4 regions of the Micromonospora sp. NPDC093243 genome follow, and region 1 is predicted to be linked to each of the others. Evidence: riboswitches for the same ligand, from Rfam matches in the RefSeq annotation. Region 1 holds a riboswitch; each other region holds the start of a gene.
What was found. Region 1 has a riboswitch for cyclic di-AMP ahead of ACIP9D_RS05435 (NlpC/P60 family protein). Riboswitches for the same ligand answer to the same signal wherever they lie in the genome.
Positions count from the first base shown of each region.

Region 2: linked by a shared signal. The riboswitch ahead of ACIP9D_RS27875 (hypothetical protein) and the one ahead of ACIP9D_RS05435 (NlpC/P60 family protein) in region 1 are both predicted to bind cyclic di-AMP.
Region 3: linked by a shared signal. The riboswitch ahead of ACIP9D_RS24245 (C39 family peptidase) and the one ahead of ACIP9D_RS05435 (NlpC/P60 family protein) in region 1 are both predicted to bind cyclic di-AMP.
Region 4: linked by a shared signal. The riboswitch ahead of ACIP9D_RS07655 (hypothetical protein) and the one ahead of ACIP9D_RS05435 (NlpC/P60 family protein) in region 1 are both predicted to bind cyclic di-AMP.

Region 1 is NZ_JBIVNT010000002.1:151,831-156,035, reverse strand. It holds gene dcd (dCTP deaminase) at 1-576, shown strand, start outside; gene ACIP9D_RS05435 (NlpC/P60 family protein) at 669-1,709, opposite strand; cyclic di-AMP (ydaO/yuaA leader) riboswitch at 1,722-1,857, opposite strand; gene ACIP9D_RS05430 (N-acetylmuramoyl-L-alanine amidase) at 2,097-4,118, shown strand; gene ACIP9D_RS05425 (NlpC/P60 family protein) at 4,185-4,205, opposite strand, start outside.
Region 2 is NZ_JBIVNT010000009.1:190,025-194,229, reverse strand. It holds gene ACIP9D_RS27885 (AAA family ATPase) at 1-1,136, shown strand, start outside; gene ACIP9D_RS27880 (cation diffusion facilitator family transporter) at 1,241-2,155, shown strand; cyclic di-AMP (ydaO/yuaA leader) riboswitch at 2,309-2,438, shown strand; gene ACIP9D_RS27875 (hypothetical protein) at 2,443-3,513, shown strand; gene ACIP9D_RS27870 (hypothetical protein) at 3,661-4,182, shown strand; gene ACIP9D_RS27865 (SRPBCC family protein) at 4,192-4,205, opposite strand, start outside.
Region 3 is NZ_JBIVNT010000007.1:199,282-203,486, reverse strand. It holds gene ACIP9D_RS24260 (acyltransferase) at 1-536, shown strand, start outside; gene ACIP9D_RS24255 (hypothetical protein) at 629-979, shown strand; gene ACIP9D_RS24250 (hypothetical protein) at 1,157-1,927, shown strand; cyclic di-AMP (ydaO/yuaA leader) riboswitch at 2,213-2,354, shown strand; gene ACIP9D_RS24245 (C39 family peptidase) at 2,583-3,428, shown strand; gene ACIP9D_RS24240 (alpha/beta fold hydrolase) at 3,580-4,205, shown strand, end outside.
Region 4 is NZ_JBIVNT010000002.1:616,292-620,496, forward strand. It holds gene ACIP9D_RS07650 (carbonic anhydrase) at 1-668, shown strand, start outside; gene ACIP9D_RS07655 (hypothetical protein) at 771-1,790, opposite strand; cyclic di-AMP (ydaO/yuaA leader) riboswitch at 1,794-1,925, opposite strand; gene ACIP9D_RS07660 (YibE/F family protein) at 2,092-3,459, opposite strand; gene ACIP9D_RS07665 (heavy metal translocating P-type ATPase) at 3,788-4,205, shown strand, end outside.

The sequences.
Region 1 (4,205 bases):
CTGCTCTCCGACCGCGACCTGGTCACCGAGATCAAGGCCGGCACGCTCGGGTTGGAGCCGTTCGAGCCCACCCTGGTGCAACCGTCGAGCATCGACGTACGCCTCGACCGGCTCTTCCGGGTCTTCAACAACCACCTCTACACCCACATCGATCCGGCGATGCAGCAGGACGACCTGACCTCGGTGGTCGAGGTGCCCGACGGGGAGCCGTTCGTGCTGCACCCGGGGGAGTTCGTGCTCGCCTCGACCCTCGAGGTGATCTCGCTCGGCGAGCAGCTCGCCGGCCGGCTGGAGGGCAAGTCGAGCCTCGGCCGGCTGGGCCTGCTGACCCACTCCACCGCCGGCTTCATCGACCCGGGCTTCTCCGGCCACGTGACGCTGGAGCTGTCCAACGTGGCCAACCTGCCGATCACCCTCTGGCCGGGCATGAAGATCGGGCAGCTCTGCATCTTCCGGCTCTCCTCGCCGGCCGAGCACCCGTACGGCTCGGCCGTCTACGGTTCGCGCTACCAGGGCCAGCGGGGCCCGACCCCGAGCCGCTCCTGGCAGAACTGGCGCGCCTGGCCCACCCGCTGATCCCCGCACAGCTCGGCTGACCACAGAGCGCGTCGCCGGTGACGAAGGGCCCGCTCCGGCAACGGAGCGGGCCCTTCTCTCAGGTACGCGGGTCAGCCGGGTCGGCCGTAGCTGTGGATCGGGCCGTCGTCGACCTTCTTCATCTTGACCGGTACGCCCGCCTGGGAGGCGTGCACCACCCAGCCGCCGCCGACGTACATGCCGACGTGGTGGATGTCGCTGTAGTAGAAGACGAGGTCACCGGCGCGCAGGTTGGCCCGACTGACGTTCTTGGTCACCCGGCTCTGCTGCGCGGCGTTGTGCGGCAGCGAGACCCCGGCCTTCGCCCAGGCGGCGAGCATCAGCCCTGAGCAGTCGTACGAGTTCGGGCCCTCGGCGCCCCACACGTAGGGCTTGCCGATCTGGGCGCAGGCGAACTTGACCGCGGTGCCGGCGGCCCCGCCCGGATAGCTGGCCGGGCAGGGGGCGGGCCGCAGCGAACCGCCGCCGCCGTTGCCGTACACCTTGATCCGGAGCTTCTGCAGCCGGTCGATCTCGGCGTTGATCTGCTTCTTCTTGGCCGCGAGCTGGGCCTCGGTCCGGGTGAGCTGGGCGACCATCTCGTCGAGCGGCGCCTTCTGCCGGGCCAGCTGATCGCGCAGGTTGGCAACCTGCTGCACGTCCTGCTGCTGGTTGTGGGCGAACCGGTCGAGCAGCTCGAGCTGCCCGACCACCTCGCTCGGGTTCTGGCTGCCGAGCACGGCGTTGATGGTGAGGACGTTCTCGCCCTTGTACGCGCGTACCGCGAGCGCGCTGACCTTGTCCATGGCCTGGTCGACCTGGAGTTGCAGCGGCTTGATCCGGGCACCCAACGCGTCGGCCTGCTTGCGCTTGGCGGCGAGGTCCTGCCGGGTGGCGTTGTGCCGCTCGATGATGGGTTCGAGCTTGTTCCAGTCCTCGTCGATCTGGCGCTCGATCTCGGCGACCGACGGGTCGGCGTGGGCCGCCTTGGCGCCGCCGGTCAGGACGACGGCGACACCGAGCAGTGCGGCGAGAATGAGGGTGAAGCGGGACCAGCGTGGGCGCGGCGCAACCGTCGCCGGGCCGGCTGTCGCCGGCCACCGGGACGGAGGCCGCGGGGCATGGTGGGCCACCGGGCTTCGGGCTCCTTCTTCCTGACCGCCTACCGGGTTAGCTGACGGGTTCGGGCGGGAAGGTAGGCGCCCTACCGCAGTGACTGCGGATTCACCCCGGAAACCTGGGTCCCCGGCTCGCTCGCGAGCGACTCGGCGGTGTCGGACCGTTACCGCCCCGGCTGGACGGAACTGTTGGCGGGCCGACGAATGACCAGAGTAGAGATGGTCGTTATCGATCCGCAACCCATGGGGCCGTGACACTCCGTACCCGGGTCGCGGTGGCGCACCCTCGGTCCGTCATGAAGATTTCCTACCGTGAATGTTGATAGATGGAAAGGTATTGACGCAGTGGTCGCGGCGGGGCCAAGGTGACCCCATCCCTACCCGTCCGACCTGGGGGGTTCGATGCACCGTTCAACCCTGTCGAGGAGCAGACTCGCCCTGCTCACCGCCGCCGTGGTCACGGCCACGACAGCGGTGCCACTCGGTGGCGTCCCGGCCGCGGCCGCGTCGCCCGACGACCGCCAGCAGCAGTACGCCGCCGCGGCGGCGGAGTACGGCGTACCGGAGAACGTCCTGCTCGGCGTCTCGTACCTGGAGTCCCGCTGGGACACCCACGCCGGCACGCCGAGCACCAGCGGCGGCTTCGGTCCGCTGCACCTGACCGACGTCGCGCACGTCACGTCGCAGCCCGCCGGCTTCCATGTCGACGCGCACGAGGACCCACGCGGTGACGAGTCCCGACCGTTCACCGTCACCGCGCCGGCCGGCGCCACCACGAGCAGGAACGCCCCGCTCGCCGCCGCGGTGCAGACCCTGCAGGCCGCCGCCGCGCTCACCGGCGCGAGCGTCGACGCCCTCCGATCCGATCCGGCCACCAACATCCGCGGCGGCGCCGCGCTGCTCGCCGCGTACCAGCGGGAGCTCGGCGGCCCGCTCGGCGCGGCGAGCGACCCGGCCGCGTGGTACGGCGCGGTCGCCCGCTACTCGGGCGCCGACACCGAGGAGACCGCCGCGGCCTTCGCCGACGAGGTGTACGACCAACTCCGCTCCGGTGCGAGCCGCCGCACCGACGACGGCCACCAGGTCACCCTCGCCGCCCGGGCGGTCAGCCCCGACCAGTCCGGGCTGCACCGGCTCGGGCTGCGTCGGGCGGAGCGACCGGACGGGCTGGAGTGCCCGGTCGGCCTCGGCTGCGAGTGGATCCCGGCACCGTACGAGAAGTACGGCCCGGGCGCCGGCGACTACGGCAACCACGACCTGGGCAACCGTCCGGCGCAGCAGAAGCTGGAGTACATCGTCATCCACGACACCGAGGGCTACTACGGCCCCAGCGTCGGGTTGGTACAGCAGGCCGACTACCTGGGCTGGCACTACACGCTGCGTTCGGTCGACGGGCACGTCGCCCAGCACATCAAGGCCAAGGACGTCGGCTGGCAGGCCGGCAACTGGTACGTCAACGCGAAGTCCATCGGCATCGAGCACGAGGGTTTCGCCGGGCACGGCACCTGGTACACCGAGGCGATGTACCGGGCCTCGGCCAAGCTCGTGCGGCACCTGGCGCTGCGGTTCAACATCCCGCTGGACCGGCAGCACATCATCGGGCACGACAACGTCCCGGGCACGGTGGCGTCCACCGTCGCCGGGATGCACTGGGACCCGGGCCCCTACTGGGACTGGTCGCACTACTTCGACCTGCTCCGGGCGCCGTTCCGGACCACCGGCACGGCCCGGACCGGCCTGGTCACCATCGACCCGGACGTCACCACCAACCGGCCGGCCTTCATCGGGTGCAACCAGCAGCCGCCCGGCGTGCCGACCCCGCCGCCGCCGGCCGAGCCCTGCCCGCTGCGCGGCTCGTCCGCGGTGATCCTGCACAGCGCGCCCAGCCACGACGCGCCGCTCGTCAACGACCTCGGTGAGCGGCCGGACGGCACACCGGACACCATGTACATCTCGGACCACGGTGCCCGCGCCTCGGCGGGGCAGACATACGCGGTGGCCGAGGTGCGCGGCGACTGGACCGCGATCTGGTACCTCGGCCAGAAGGCGTGGTTCCACAATCCCGCCACGGCGCGGACCGCGAAGTGGGCCACCGGCTTCGTGGTGACTCCCCGGCCGGGGAAGGCGACCGTGCCGGTCTACGGGCGGGCCTACCCGGAGCAGGCGGCCTATCCGGCCGGGGTGCCCTACCAGACGATCTCGCCGTTGCAGTACACCTTCGCCGCCGGGCAGCGGTACGCCCTCGGCGGGATCGTGCCGAGCGAGTACTACCGGGCGGTCACGTTCGACGGGTCGTCGCCCGGCGACTGGACCGTCATCCGCGGTGACCTGCGGTACGCGCAGATCCAGTTCGGCCACCGGGTCATGTACGTCAACCTGGACGACGTGCTGCTGCTCCCGTCACCGGTCGGCGCGCCCCGCTAGCCGTCGGCGCGGACGCGAGGGCCCCCGGTCGATTCGACCGGGGGCCCTCGTCGTGGCACGGATGGATCAGCTGGGTCTGCGGAACCC
Region 2 (4,205 bases), on a different contig from region 1:
GGGAGCGCGCGCTGCACCGGGGGGCGCGCCGCAACGAGGTGCGCCGGGCCGGCTTCGACGGCGTCTTCGCCGCCCTCTGGGCGCAGGCCCGCCGGCTGGGCATCGGCCGGCTGCCGGAGCAGCGCGCCTTCGAGGACGAGATCGCCGAGCGACCGGAGTTCCGGGAGTTCCTGAAGGCCTGGTGGCCACGGCTGCACCCGCGGCACGTGCTGGGCTGGCTGGCCCGCCCGGAGCGGCTGCGCCGCTACGCCGGCGGCATCCTCGCCGGCGGCGAGATCCGGCTGCTGGACGCGGCGTACCGGACGCTGGACGCCGAGGGGCTGACCATCGCCGACATCGCGCTCCTCGACGAGCTGGACGCGATGCTCGGCCAGCCGGTGCGGCCCGCCCGGGCGAAGCGTGACCCGTACCAGCTCGCCGGCGGGGTGCGGGAGTTGAGCACCTTCGCCGACCGGCAGCGAGCCGCCCGGGAGGCGGCCCGGCAGCGCCCGGAGGACTACCGGGAGTACGCGCACGTGGTGGTGGACGAGTCGCAGGACGTCTCGCCGATGCAGTGGCGAATGATCGGCCGGCGCGGCCGGCTGGCGTCCTGGACGGTGGTCGGCGATCCGGCGCAGACGGCGTGGACCGGCGACCCGGCGGAGCTGACCCGGGCCCGCGACCACGCGCTGGGCCGGCGGCGCCGGCAGCAGTTCACCCTCACCACCAACTACCGCAACTCGGCAGAGATCTTCGCGGTGGCGGCGGCCGAGATCCGCCGGCTCTATCCGGATCTCACGTTGCCGAGCGCGGTCCGCTCGACCGGGGTCGACCCGGTCGAGCTGGTGGTGCCCGCGACCGAGGTGCGGACCGCCACCGTGGCGGCGGTGACCACGCTGCTCGGCGAGGTGGAGGGGACGGTCGGCGTGATCACGCCGGTGCCGCGCCGGGACGAGGTGGCCGGCTGGCTCGGCGCGCTCAACGCTCCCCGGCTGCAGGTGGTGACCAGCCTGGAGGCCAAGGGCATGGAGTACGACGGGGTGGTGCTGGTCGCGCCGAGCGAGATCCGGGCCGACCCGGGCTCGGGCGTCCGGACGCTCTACGTGGCGCTCTCCCGGGCCACCCAGCGGCTCACCACGATCGACCCGACCGGCTGACATCGTGCGCGGCACGGCCGCCACTGAGCGCGGTCAATTACTTGCACACATAGCAATGTGAGCATATATTTGACCGGTCCGGACCGTCGGCGGAGGGTGAGTTGGTGGGCGCAGGTCATGACCACCACGGGTCGGTGGCGAACGCCGCGCAGCATCACCGTGGCCGGCTCTGGGCGGCCTTCGCCCTGCTGAGCGGCCTGATGGTGGTCGAGGCCGTGGCCGCGTTCCGCACCGGCTCGCTGGCCCTGCTCTCCGACGCCGGGCACATGTTCACCGACGTGCTCGGCATCGGCATGGCGCTCGCCGCGATCACCGCCAGCCGGCACGCCAACCAGGATCCGCAACGCACCTTCGGCCTCTACCGGCTCGAGGTGCTCGCCGCGCTGGCGAACGCCGTCCTGCTCTCCGGCGTCGCGGTCTACGTGGTGGTCGAGGCAGTCGGCCGCTTCGGCGACCCGCCGGAGGTGCTGGCCGGTCCGGTGCTGGTGGTGGCCACGCTGGGCCTGCTCGCCAACCTGGGCGCCTTCGCGCTGCTGCGCTCGGCCGCCCGGGAGAGCATCAACCTGCAGGGCGCCTACCTCGAGGTGCTCGGCGACCTGCTCGGCTCGCTCGGCGTGATCGGCGCGGCGGCGCTCATCGCGGTGACCGACTGGTGGTGGGCCGACCCGCTGGTCGCGGTGGCCATCGGCGTGTTCATCCTGCCCCGCACCTGGCGGCTCGGGCGGGCCGCGGTCCGCATCCTGGTCCAGGCCGCCCCGGAGCACCTGCAGGTGACCGCCGTGCACGACCGGTTGGTCGAGGTGCCCGGCGTGGCCGGCGTCCACGACCTGCACGTCTGGACGCTCACCTCGGGCATGGAGGTGGCCTCCGCGCACCTCACCATGTCGCCCGGGGCCGACGTCGGCGCGGTGCTCGCCGCCGCCCGGACGGCGCTCAGCGAGGACTTCCACATCGAGCACGCCACCTTGCAGATCGAGCCCGGAGCTACCTCCGGGGCCTGCGGGCCGGTGGAGTGGTGATGAGGGCAGTCTTAATTCAAGGTGGCTATCGTCCGCTTACGCCGGATTTTCCGGTAACCACAGCAACACCCTCCGTCACTTCTGCTGCACAGGTCGCCCTGGCACCGGTAGGCTCGGTCCCGGCCTCCGCCAGGCGGCGCCCATCGGCGCCGGCGGTGACCGTCGCCTAATCGCCACACGGCGAGCCGGGGAACCACGTTCGTGGGGTGCATCCGCGTCAGCGGTAGGGATCTTCCGTCCCGAACCCGTCAGCTAACCCGGTCGGCGGCTGACGGAAGGACATGTGCATGCCACCAGTGGCACCCGTACGACGACGCGCCGCCCGAATGGCGGCCCTGATCGTCGCGACGCTCGCCCTCGGCGTCGCGATCGCCCCCGGCACCGCCGCCGGGGCCGCTCCCCCGGCCGGTCAGCTCGCGGCGGCCCCCGGGCAGGACGAAGAGGGCGGCACCCCCGCACTGCGGGCTCAGCTCGAGGCGGCCAGCAAGGGCTACCTCGACGCGAAGAGCGCACTCGACCGGTCGGTGAAGCGCCAGCAGCAGCTCGGCACCGAGCTGAAGACCACCGAGGCCGAGCTGAGCGTGCGTAGCGGCAAGGTCGGCGAGATCGCCGGCGTGGCCTACCGCACCGGCCGGCTCGGCGCGATGTCGGCGCTGCTCAACAGCGGCTCCCCGGACGGCTTCATGGACCGGGCCGCCGCCCTGGACGCGGTGGCCGCCAACGAGGACCGGGTGCTGCGCGAGCTGCTGGCCACCCGGGACGAGGCGAACCGGACCCGGGCCGCGCTGGACGGCGAGATCCGCGAGCAGCGCAAGCAGGTCACCGTGATGGCCAAGCGGAAGGAGCAGGCCGAGCGCGCGTTGACCGTGGCCAACAACAACGCCACCCGGGCCGCGGACGTCTCCAACCGGGGCACCTCCACCGCGACGGCCACTCCGGCCCGGCGCAACTCCGACGGCTCCTGGCCCTCGGAGTCGTGCAGCGTCAACGACCCCACCCCGGCCAGCGGCTGCATCACCCCGCGCACGCTGCACGCGCTCAACCAGGCCAAGGCGGCCGGCTTCACCCGGTACGTCTCCTGCCACCGCAACGGTGGCTCGGGCGAGCACCCGAAGGGTCGAGCCTGCGACTTCGCCGCGCAGAAGAGCGGCTTCGGCGGCGACGCCACCGGCGGAGACAAGACCTACGGCAACAACCTGGCGGCGTACTTCATCCGCAACTCCGACCGGCTCGCCGTGCTCTACGTGATCTGGTATCGGCAGATCTGGCTGCCCAGCAGCGGCTGGAAGTCGTACAGCGGGGCGGGCGGAGACCCGTCCAGCGATCACACCAACCACGTGCACCTATCGGTCTACTGACCCGGCCCGCCGGGCGGTCCGGACCACGGGCCGCCCGGCGTACGCACGCCGGAGCGTCGCCACCGGCCGCGCTACGTCACCGGACGTAGCCGAGGTGTCGTCGGTCGCCGGACGAATCGACGGGCCCGCGCGGGCAGCATCGGCGGCATGACCCGGATACCGCCACGCACCCGCAAGGCGCTGCTCACGCTGCACCTGGTCACCTCGCTCGGGTGGCTCGGCACCGACCTGGTCCTGCTCACCCTCGGCATCTCCGTGCAGCGGGGCGCCGACCCGGCGGTGGTCTACCCGGTCGCCGCGCTGATCGGCACTGCCCTCTTCGCCCCGCTCAGCATGCTGGTCTGGTTGGTGGGCGTGGCCAGCGCGCTGCTCACCCCGTGGGGACTGCTACGGCACCGCTGGGTGCTGGTCAAGCTGCTCATCACGACGGTGATGGTCGGGCTGGTGCTGCTGCTGCTCACGCCGAACCTGCGCGCCGCCGGGGAACTCGGCGCCACCCTGCCGTCGCGGGACCGGGCCGACCTGGTGATCGCGCCCGCCGTGTCCACCACTTTGATGATCATTGCGACCGTGCTCTCCACCTACAAACCGTGGGGCCGGCTACGTCGGGCGGCCGGGCCGGTCGGCAGCCGCCGCCCGTCGGCGATGACCGGACGCCCGGCGCGCTGACCTCCGGCGTCAGTCGGTGGCGC
Region 3 (4,205 bases), on a different contig from region 1:
GGCTCACGCCGGCCAGTGCCCTCTTCGTCGCCACCTGGGTGGTCGCCGCCGCGTGGGTCCGCGCCGAACTCTGGGCCGCGCTGCTGTCGGTGGCGTACATCCTGGTCATCACGGCGGCGGCCGACGCCGACGTACGTGGCCGGCGCTCGCCGTGGCGGTCCCGCCCGATGATCTGGCTCGGCGAGGTGTCGTTCGCCTTCTATCTGGTGCACGTCTTCGTGATGATGACCGTGCTGCGGCTGACGGGCGACTGGGGCGTCGGGCTGCCCGGCTGGCGCGGACCGGCGGTGGTGCTCGGCTTCCTGCTGCTGAACCTGGTGCTCGCCGGGCTGCTGCACCGCTACGTCGAGATGCCGATGATGCGCCGGCTCGCGCCGCGCCGGCGGGCCCGCCCGGCCGACACCGCGCCGCCCGCCGCGCCGAGCGCCACGGTCACCGCGCCGCCCGCCGCGCCGCCCGCCACGGTCACCGTTCCGGCGCCGCGCGCGGGCGACGCGGCCCCCGCCGACCAGCCGGCGTACGTCGAGTCGCGCTGAGGCCGTCCACCCTGGTCAGAGCCCTCGGCGCGGCGTCGGCGACACGCCCGTCACCCGATGCGACCCAGCGGCGCCGACGGTAGCGTGGTGCCGTGCCTTCCGTCGCGCTCACCTGTCCCCTGTGGTGGGTCGCGCGATGGGCGGCCCGGCTACTGGCCAGCCTCGCGGTCCTCGGCGCCCTGAGCCTGGGTGCGTCGGCCACCGACGCGCCGGCGCCGGTGGTGGCGCCGGTGGCCGGCCCGGTCGCGGGGCACCACGCCGGCGCCGACGACGCGCTGGCCGCCGAGCAGCGGGTTCCCACCGGCGTTCTGCCCTCCGCAGTGGCCGGTCCGGCCGCACCCCCGCCGGCTGGCACCTCGACCGTGGTGGTCGCCGCGGCCGCCCAGTCGCCGCTCTCGGCCGCGCCGGCCGCCCGGGCTCCCCGGGCCCCACCCGCCGCCTGATCCCACCCGGGCGAGCCGCCCGCCGCCGCGCCTGTCGAACCTCCCCGCCGCGCCCGCTCGGCGAACCGATCCGGCCTGTTCCGCTGTCCCAGCTCGAGGCAGCCCGACAGTGGCCCGCGATCACGCCGGAAGCCCCGCGGTTCCGCACCCGCCTCCGCTGCCCGTTAGGTGCCGTCAATGGAGAAGACCGTCCTCTACCAGTTCCTGATCGAGGTGCCGCAGGCCGCCGCCATCTGGTCGGTCCTGCTGGTGCTGGCCCTCACCGTGCTCACCGTGCTGGTCGCCCGTCCCGAGCGCGACCGGCCGGACGACACCCCGCCCGCCGTCCCGACCGAGCGGGAGCTGGCCGCGGCCGACGCCGCCGACCTGCGCCGCTACGCCGACGAGGTGACCGTCGCGGCTGCCGGGGCCGCGCAGACCGCCCGGCGACGGCGCGCGGACTGGCTGGCCGCTCAGGCCGAGGCCGAGCGGGCCTGGACGGCGTACGACGAGGCGGAGACCGCCGCCCGGCGGTTCGCCGGCGCTGGCGCGTTCGGTTCGCCCAGGACACCGCACACCCCCGCCGAGTACGCGGCCCGGGAGCGGCACCTGCACCGGTCCGCCACGGCGGCGCACTGGCGCGGCGAGCTGACCCTGCGGCAGCTCGGCGACGTGCTGGCCCACCGCGACGGCTGGGATCCCCGGCGGCACCCGGTCGAGCAGGAGGTGCTGCTGGCCCGGGTGATCCGGGACGGCAAGCTGGCCGAGCACCGCGCCGCGGCGCAGCGGGAGCGGTCGGCGTGGCGGGACGCCGAACTGGCCGCCGAGTCGGCCCGGACCCTCGCCGCCGAGGCTTGTGCGGCGGCGGCCCGGCTCCGGCCGGCCCGGGTGCCGGCGCCCCGCCCGTCCGAGGCCACCGGCGCCGCGCGGGCCACCGTCGGGCGCTGGCGGCCGGCCCGGGTGGGCTGATCCGGCGATTGTTCCGTGACCCCGGCCACAGAGCGCCGGAAACGGTCAGCCGGAACAGTCCGCACCAATCTCGCGGGGGTTCCGAGGCCGTTGTCGTCGACCTGTCCGATTGTCGCCCTCCGGTGCCGGCAGAACTGCTCGTCCCATTGAGTCACGCCAGTGTCCGTACGCGCAAAAAAAATTATCATGATCGACGTTTACGCAGGTGGGTAAGGGTTGGCAGGGCCCATACCTACCAGTAATGTCGGCCCGTCCGGTGCGGTAACCGATCGCAAGAGGCGACGCCGCGCCGACCCGCCTAATCGAGTTCCACGAGCCGGGGACCCACATGCAGTTCCGGGGTGAATCCGCGAGCCACGGCCCGCGGTAGGGCGATCTTCCCGCCCGAATCCGTCAGCTAACCCGGTCGGCGGTGTCGGAAGGAGTTCCATCCTCGTGTCATCCGCTCCCACCCCTTGGTCGTCCCCACCCCTCCACGGCACCGCGGTGCCCGCGCTCGCCCGCCCCGTAGCGGCGAGCTGACCCCGGCACCCGCGTCTCCCGCCCGGCCACCCGGGCGTTCCCCTGAGCGGTCCACCACCCGCGGACGAGATCCGCGCGGTCCTGCCTGCCTGTCCTCGGACGCGGGCACGGTGCGTCGCTCTTCCCCTCAGTCGTGGAGGATCCCGTGAAGCACACCCTCAAGCGTCAGCTCCGTCGTCTCGCCACCCAGCGCCCGTTGCAGGTCGCCGCCGCGTCCGCCGCGGCGTTGGTGCTCGCGTCCAGCGCCGGCGCGATGCTGCACAACGGCGACGACAAGCCCGCCACCCAGCACGCCTCGGCCTCGGTGGCCGAACTGCGCAGTGACAGCGTCGCCTCCCGGGGCGACGCCCGGACCAGCCCCTCGACCAGCAGCTCGCCGTCGACCGCCGCGCCGTCGGCCGCCAGCCCGGCGCCCGCGGTCAAGAAGGCCGTCGACCCCGACCTCACCCGCAAGCCGGAGCCGCCGAAGCCGCCGGCGAGCAAGATCCTGGACTACGACTACCAGGCCCAGACCACGTACTTCTACTGCGGCCCGGCCGCCACCCGCAACGCGCTCAGCGCCGCCGGGATCGAGCGCAGCCAGGACGCCCTGGCCACGCAGCTGGGCACCACCGAGATGGGCACCAACTCCGCCGAGGACACCACCCGGGTGCTGAACGCGGTGGTCAAGGGCGACCCGTACCGGACCCGGATGTTCCCGGGCGCGCCCAGCCCCGCCCAGATGGACCGGCTCCAGGCCGACGTGGTGGCCGCGGTCAGCGACGGGCGCGGCGTGGTCGCGAACATCGTCGGCGACGCCACCGACGTCGACGGTGGGTGGCACTCCTTCTCCGGCGGGCACTACATCGCCGTGGTCGGCTACCGGGACAACGGCCGGACCGTGAAGATCGCCGACTCGGCGAACCCGGCGGTGCCGTCGTACTGGATCACGACCATCGACCTGGCGAACTGGATGGCCACGCGCGGCTACTCCGCCTGAGCAACGCAACAGGACATCGGGCGCCGGCTCCCTCAGGGGGCCGGCGCCCGCTGCGTTGGTAGGCGGAATCCCTGTCGGATCCGCTACCTCCGGCTGCCCTCCGCCGACCGGGCACTCGCCCGGCAGCCGGGCCGGTGGCACACTGCGGACCATGGTCGATGACACCGGTACCCGCGCCGACCGCCAGCCCGTCCTGCTGCTGCTGCACGGGCTGGGCGCCACCGGCGAGGTGTGGCTGCCCTGGGCGCCGCTGCTCGAGAGCCGGTGGGCCGGACGGTGGCTCGCCCCGGACCTCGCCGGGCACGGCTGGTCACCGCCGCTGCCGGCGTACTCCTTCGACGCGCTGGCCGAGCGGGTCGCCGCCGCGCTGGCGCCGGGCGACCGGTTGGTCGTGCTGGGGCACTCGTTGGGCGGCGTGGTCGGGCTGGCGCTGGCCGCCAGGGCCACCGGGTTGCCCGTGGACGCGGTGATCGGCCTCGGCATCAAGGCCGTCTGGTCCGAGGCCGAGCTGGACAAGGCCGGCGAGCTGGCGACCCGACCGGTCACCTGGTTCGCCAGCCGGGACGAGGCCGCCCGCCGCTACCTGCGGGTCTCCGGGCTGGCCGGGCTGCTGCCGCCGGACCACCCGGTGACCGAGGCCGGGTTGCGCCAGGTCGACGGGCGCTGGCGGCTGGCCATGGACCCGGGGGCGTTCGCGGTGGGCAAGCCGGACCTGCCCGCCCTGCTGGCCGGGACCGACGTGCCGGTGCTGCTCGCCCGGGGCGAACACGACCCGAT
Region 4 (4,205 bases), 460 kb from region 1:
CGTCGGACGGTGTCGCGTCGCCACCGGACCCGGAGCAGGCCCTCGCCGAGCTGCGGGCGGGCAACCAGCGCTTCGTCACGGGCGCGCCGCGCCACCCGAACCAGGACGTCGAGCGCCGGGCCGAGGTGGCCGCCGAGCAACATCCGTTCGCGGTGATCGTCGGCTGCGCCGACTCACGGCTCGCCGCCGAGATCATCTTCGATCGCGGCCTGGGTGATCTCTTCGTGGTCCGCACCGCCGGGCACACCGCCGGTCCGGAGGTGCTGGGCAGCGTCGAGTACGCGGTCAGCGTGCTGGGCGTCCCGCTGGTGGTGGTGCTCGGGCACGACTCCTGCGGCGCGGTGCAGGCGGCCCGGGAGGCGGTCGCCACCGGCACCCCGCCGCCGGGACACCTCGGTGCGGTGGTGGACGCCGTGGTGCCCAGCCTCCGCCGGGCCGCCGCCGAGGGTGTGGACGACATCAACGGGATCGTGGACATCCACATCGCCCAGACCGTCGAGGCCCTGCTCGGCAACTCCGCGGTGCTGGCCACCGAGGTTGCCGGTGGTCGGTGCGCGGTGGTTGGCATGTCGTACCGGCTAGCCGCGGGTGAGGTGCGCCAGGTCGCCGAGGTGCCGGCGGGGGGATCCATCGCCCCGGTGGGCCTCGACGCGCCGGCGGCCGCCTAGCAGGGGCCGACCCCCGGCCCGCCGGCCGTGTGCGGTCAGCCCGCCAGAGGTACGCGAAGGGCCGCCCCGCGAGCGCGGAGCGGCCCTGTCGTGCGGATGTCGCTAGAGCAGCGACATGTGCACGTGGTCGGTGTGGTTGGAGGGCCCGCTGTAGGACTTCCAACCGGTCGCCGGGAACCAGATCTGCCTGTTCCAGATCACGTAGTAGATGCCGAGCCGGTCGGCGTTACGGATCAGGAACGCGGCCACGTTGTTGCCGTACATCCTGGTGTCGTTGTTGTGCCACGGCGCGAAGCCGCTCTTCTGCAGTGACCAGTCACAGGCGCGGCCCTTCGGGTGCTCCCACGGGCCGCCGGAGCGGTAGCAGCCGACGAACCGGTTGAAGCCGGCCCGCTTGACCTCCTTGTACGCGTGCAAGGTGCGCGGGGTGACGCAGCCGGAGGTGGTGGGGTCATCCTCGGAGCACGACTGGGGCTTCCAGTCCCCGTCGGCGGTCCGACCCGGGCCGATCCGGGCGACCGGCGAGGTGGCCGAGACCAGGCCCCCGGTGAAGCCCTTCCCACCGACCAGCGCCAGCGCCTTGTCCGCGTCGCGCTTCTGCTTGGCCATCACGGCGGTCTGCTTCTGCTGCTCGCGTACCTCGGCGTCGATCGCGAGCTTGGCCAGTTCGGCGCGGCTCTTGATGGCGTTGACCTTGGCGAGCTTCTGCCCGTTGACCAGGTTGAGCTCGTCGAGACCGGCGGCGCGCTGGACGAACGAGTCCGGCGCCTTGCTCTCCAGCAGCACGGCCATCGCGCCGATCCGCCCGGTGCGGTAGGACTGGGCGGCGATCTGGCCGACCTGCGGGGCCAGCGCGTCCAGCTCGTCCTGCGCCCGCTTCACCTCGAGGGCGAGTTCCAGCTGACGCTTCTTGGACTTCTCTAGCTTGATCTTGGCCGAGGAGTAGCTGCGGTTGGTCGCCTCGATCACGTCGTTGAGTAGCTTGGGCTCGCCGTCCTCCTCATGCCCGGAGGGGGTGTTCGGCTTGGGCGCGGCGGACGCCGGGAGGGGCCCGGCGAGCACGGCCAACGCGGCGAACACGGCCACCACAGGTGTCAACCAGCGGCGTAGGGGTGCCGTCACAGTGTTCCCTTCCATCGACCGCCGACCGGGTTAGCTGACGGGTTCGGGGCGGAAGTGGCCCCTACCGCTGGCGCGGATTCACCCCGGGTACCTGGGTTCCCGGTTCGCCCCTTGGCGATTGGGCGGTGGTACCGCAGGCGCCGCTGCGCGCCTTCGTCGGTAACCGGCAGCGAGGTTACCTGAGAGTCGACCCGGGGATCTACGTCCGGATGCCGACTAAAACCGTCATTTCGCCATTGCGCTGGGTGATCAGTGACGTGGTCGTCAGGTCGTGGGACCCGCCTGATCACGCTGCGGAGTGTCACCATGCGCTGTCTGTGCTCCTGTCCGGGTCGGGCCACCACTTCCGGGTGGCGGGGGATGGTTCCGGATCTCCGGCGGGACCGGGCCGACCCGCACCGAGCGCCTCCAGCGCCTCGGCCCGGTCCGGCGCCGGCCGGGCGGCCGGGGTGGCGGGAGGGTCGTCGCCGGTGCGTTCCGGCGGTCCGTGGTGACCGGCCGTGGTCACCAGCGCGGCCAGCGCGGTGGTCAGCGGTACGGCGGCGATCAGGCCCAGCGTGGCGACCGCGCTGCGGACGATCTCCTGGGCCAGGAACTCGCTGGTGAGGATCTGGCGAACCCCGCGGGAGTCGGCGGTCAGCAGGAGCAGTAGGGGCAGCGAGGCGCCGGCGTACGCCAGCACGATGGTGTTCACCGTCGAGGCGATGTGCGCCCGGCCGACCCGGGTCGCGGCACGGTAGAGCTGGCGGCGGGACAGGCCCGGGTTCGCGTGGGCCAACTCGGTGACCGTGGCCGCCTGGGTGACCGTGACGTCGTCGAGCACGCCGAGTGAGCCGATGATGATGCCGGCCAGCAGCAGGCCGTGCAGGTCCACGTCGGCCTGGAACATCGACAGCGTGGTGGCCTCCTCGCTGCCGAAACCGGTGAGGTGGGTGGCGGCGGTGGCCAGGGTGCCGAGCAGCCCGGTGAGCACCAGGCTGCCCAGGGTGCCGAGCACGGCCACCGAGGTCTGCGCGGTGATCCCGTGCGTCAGGTAGAGCACCACGAACATGATCAGCGCGGCGCCGACCACCGCGACCAGCAGGGGTGACCGGCCCGCGCTGATTCCGGGGAGGACGAAGGCGAGCAGGATGGCGAAGCTGGCGGCCAGGCCGGCGAGCGCGGCCACCCCACGCCACCGGCCGAACGCGACGATGGCGGCGGCGAAGACGACGGCCAGCCAGATCAGTGGCGTGCCCCGCTGGTGCTCCGCGATGTTCCAGCTGCTCGACGTCGGATCGGTCGGATCGGTCAGCTCGACCAGGATGATCTCGTCGCCGGCCTCCACCCGTGGCGCCCCCGGACCGGCCGGAATCGGGGTCTGCACCTGCTGCCCGGCGGCCGGGCCGGTGTCCACCCGTACGCTCACCGTGCCGCAGGGTTCCGACCCGGTCTCGGGCGCGCCCTCGGGGACCTCCGGCGCGGGCGGGCAGGACTCGCTCACCACCCGGGTGACCGTGCCGTGGTAGCGCGGCACGTCGGCACCGGCCTCCGGCTCGGGCGAGTTCCAGGGCCAGAGCACCAGAGCGGCCACCACGGTGGCGAGGACGAGGGGGACCACCGTCGCGACGAGGATCCGTCGCACCCGGGGCGGGGTGGACGGAGCGGGACGGGTGTGGTCGGCGCCCAATGCGAGTCTCCCAACGAATCCGAGGCGGGGTACGTACCGGCGGGGCGAACGGTTCAGCGCCGCCGGACGACCACCGGGGTAGGCGCCTCGGATGGCGCCAGGGTGGTGCGACGGTGACCCGCCGTGAGCGCGGGGCCCGGCCGGTTCCGGCCGCGGGCGGCGGACGATGCCCGACGGTGCGGTCGGGCCGGACGGTGCGGGATCCGGAGAGCCATCGTCGGAATGCTAACCAGGTCCGGCCGACGCCGCCCTTCGCGTGGGGCGGTGTCGGGGCACCGCATGCCGGTGAAGGTGCCCGCCGGGCCGGCCGGGCGGGCATGGTGGAGGCATGCCCGTGCACCCGCGATCGCCGGAGCCGGATCACGGCACCTCCGCGCCCGCTCCGCCGCGGCGCGGTCGTCCGGGGCGCGGTGGACCCGCCGGCCGGCCGGCCCACGACGGCCACGCCGGGCCGGCGGAGCCCGACGACCACGGCGCGCCGGCCGACCGCGAGAACCAGGCCGAACCGACCGGGCACGACAGCCACGCCGGGCCGGCGGGGCACGACAGGCAGGCCGGGCACGACGGCCAGCCCGGGCACGACGGCCGGGCCGGCGACGACAGCGACGCCGGGCGGGCCGGGCGCGGCGGGCCTGCGGGTCACGGCGGGCACGACAAGCACGCCGGGCACGACCCGGAGATGTTCCGGCGGCGGTTCTGGCTCTGTCTGCTGCTCACGGTGCCGGTCGTGGTCACCAGCCACATGG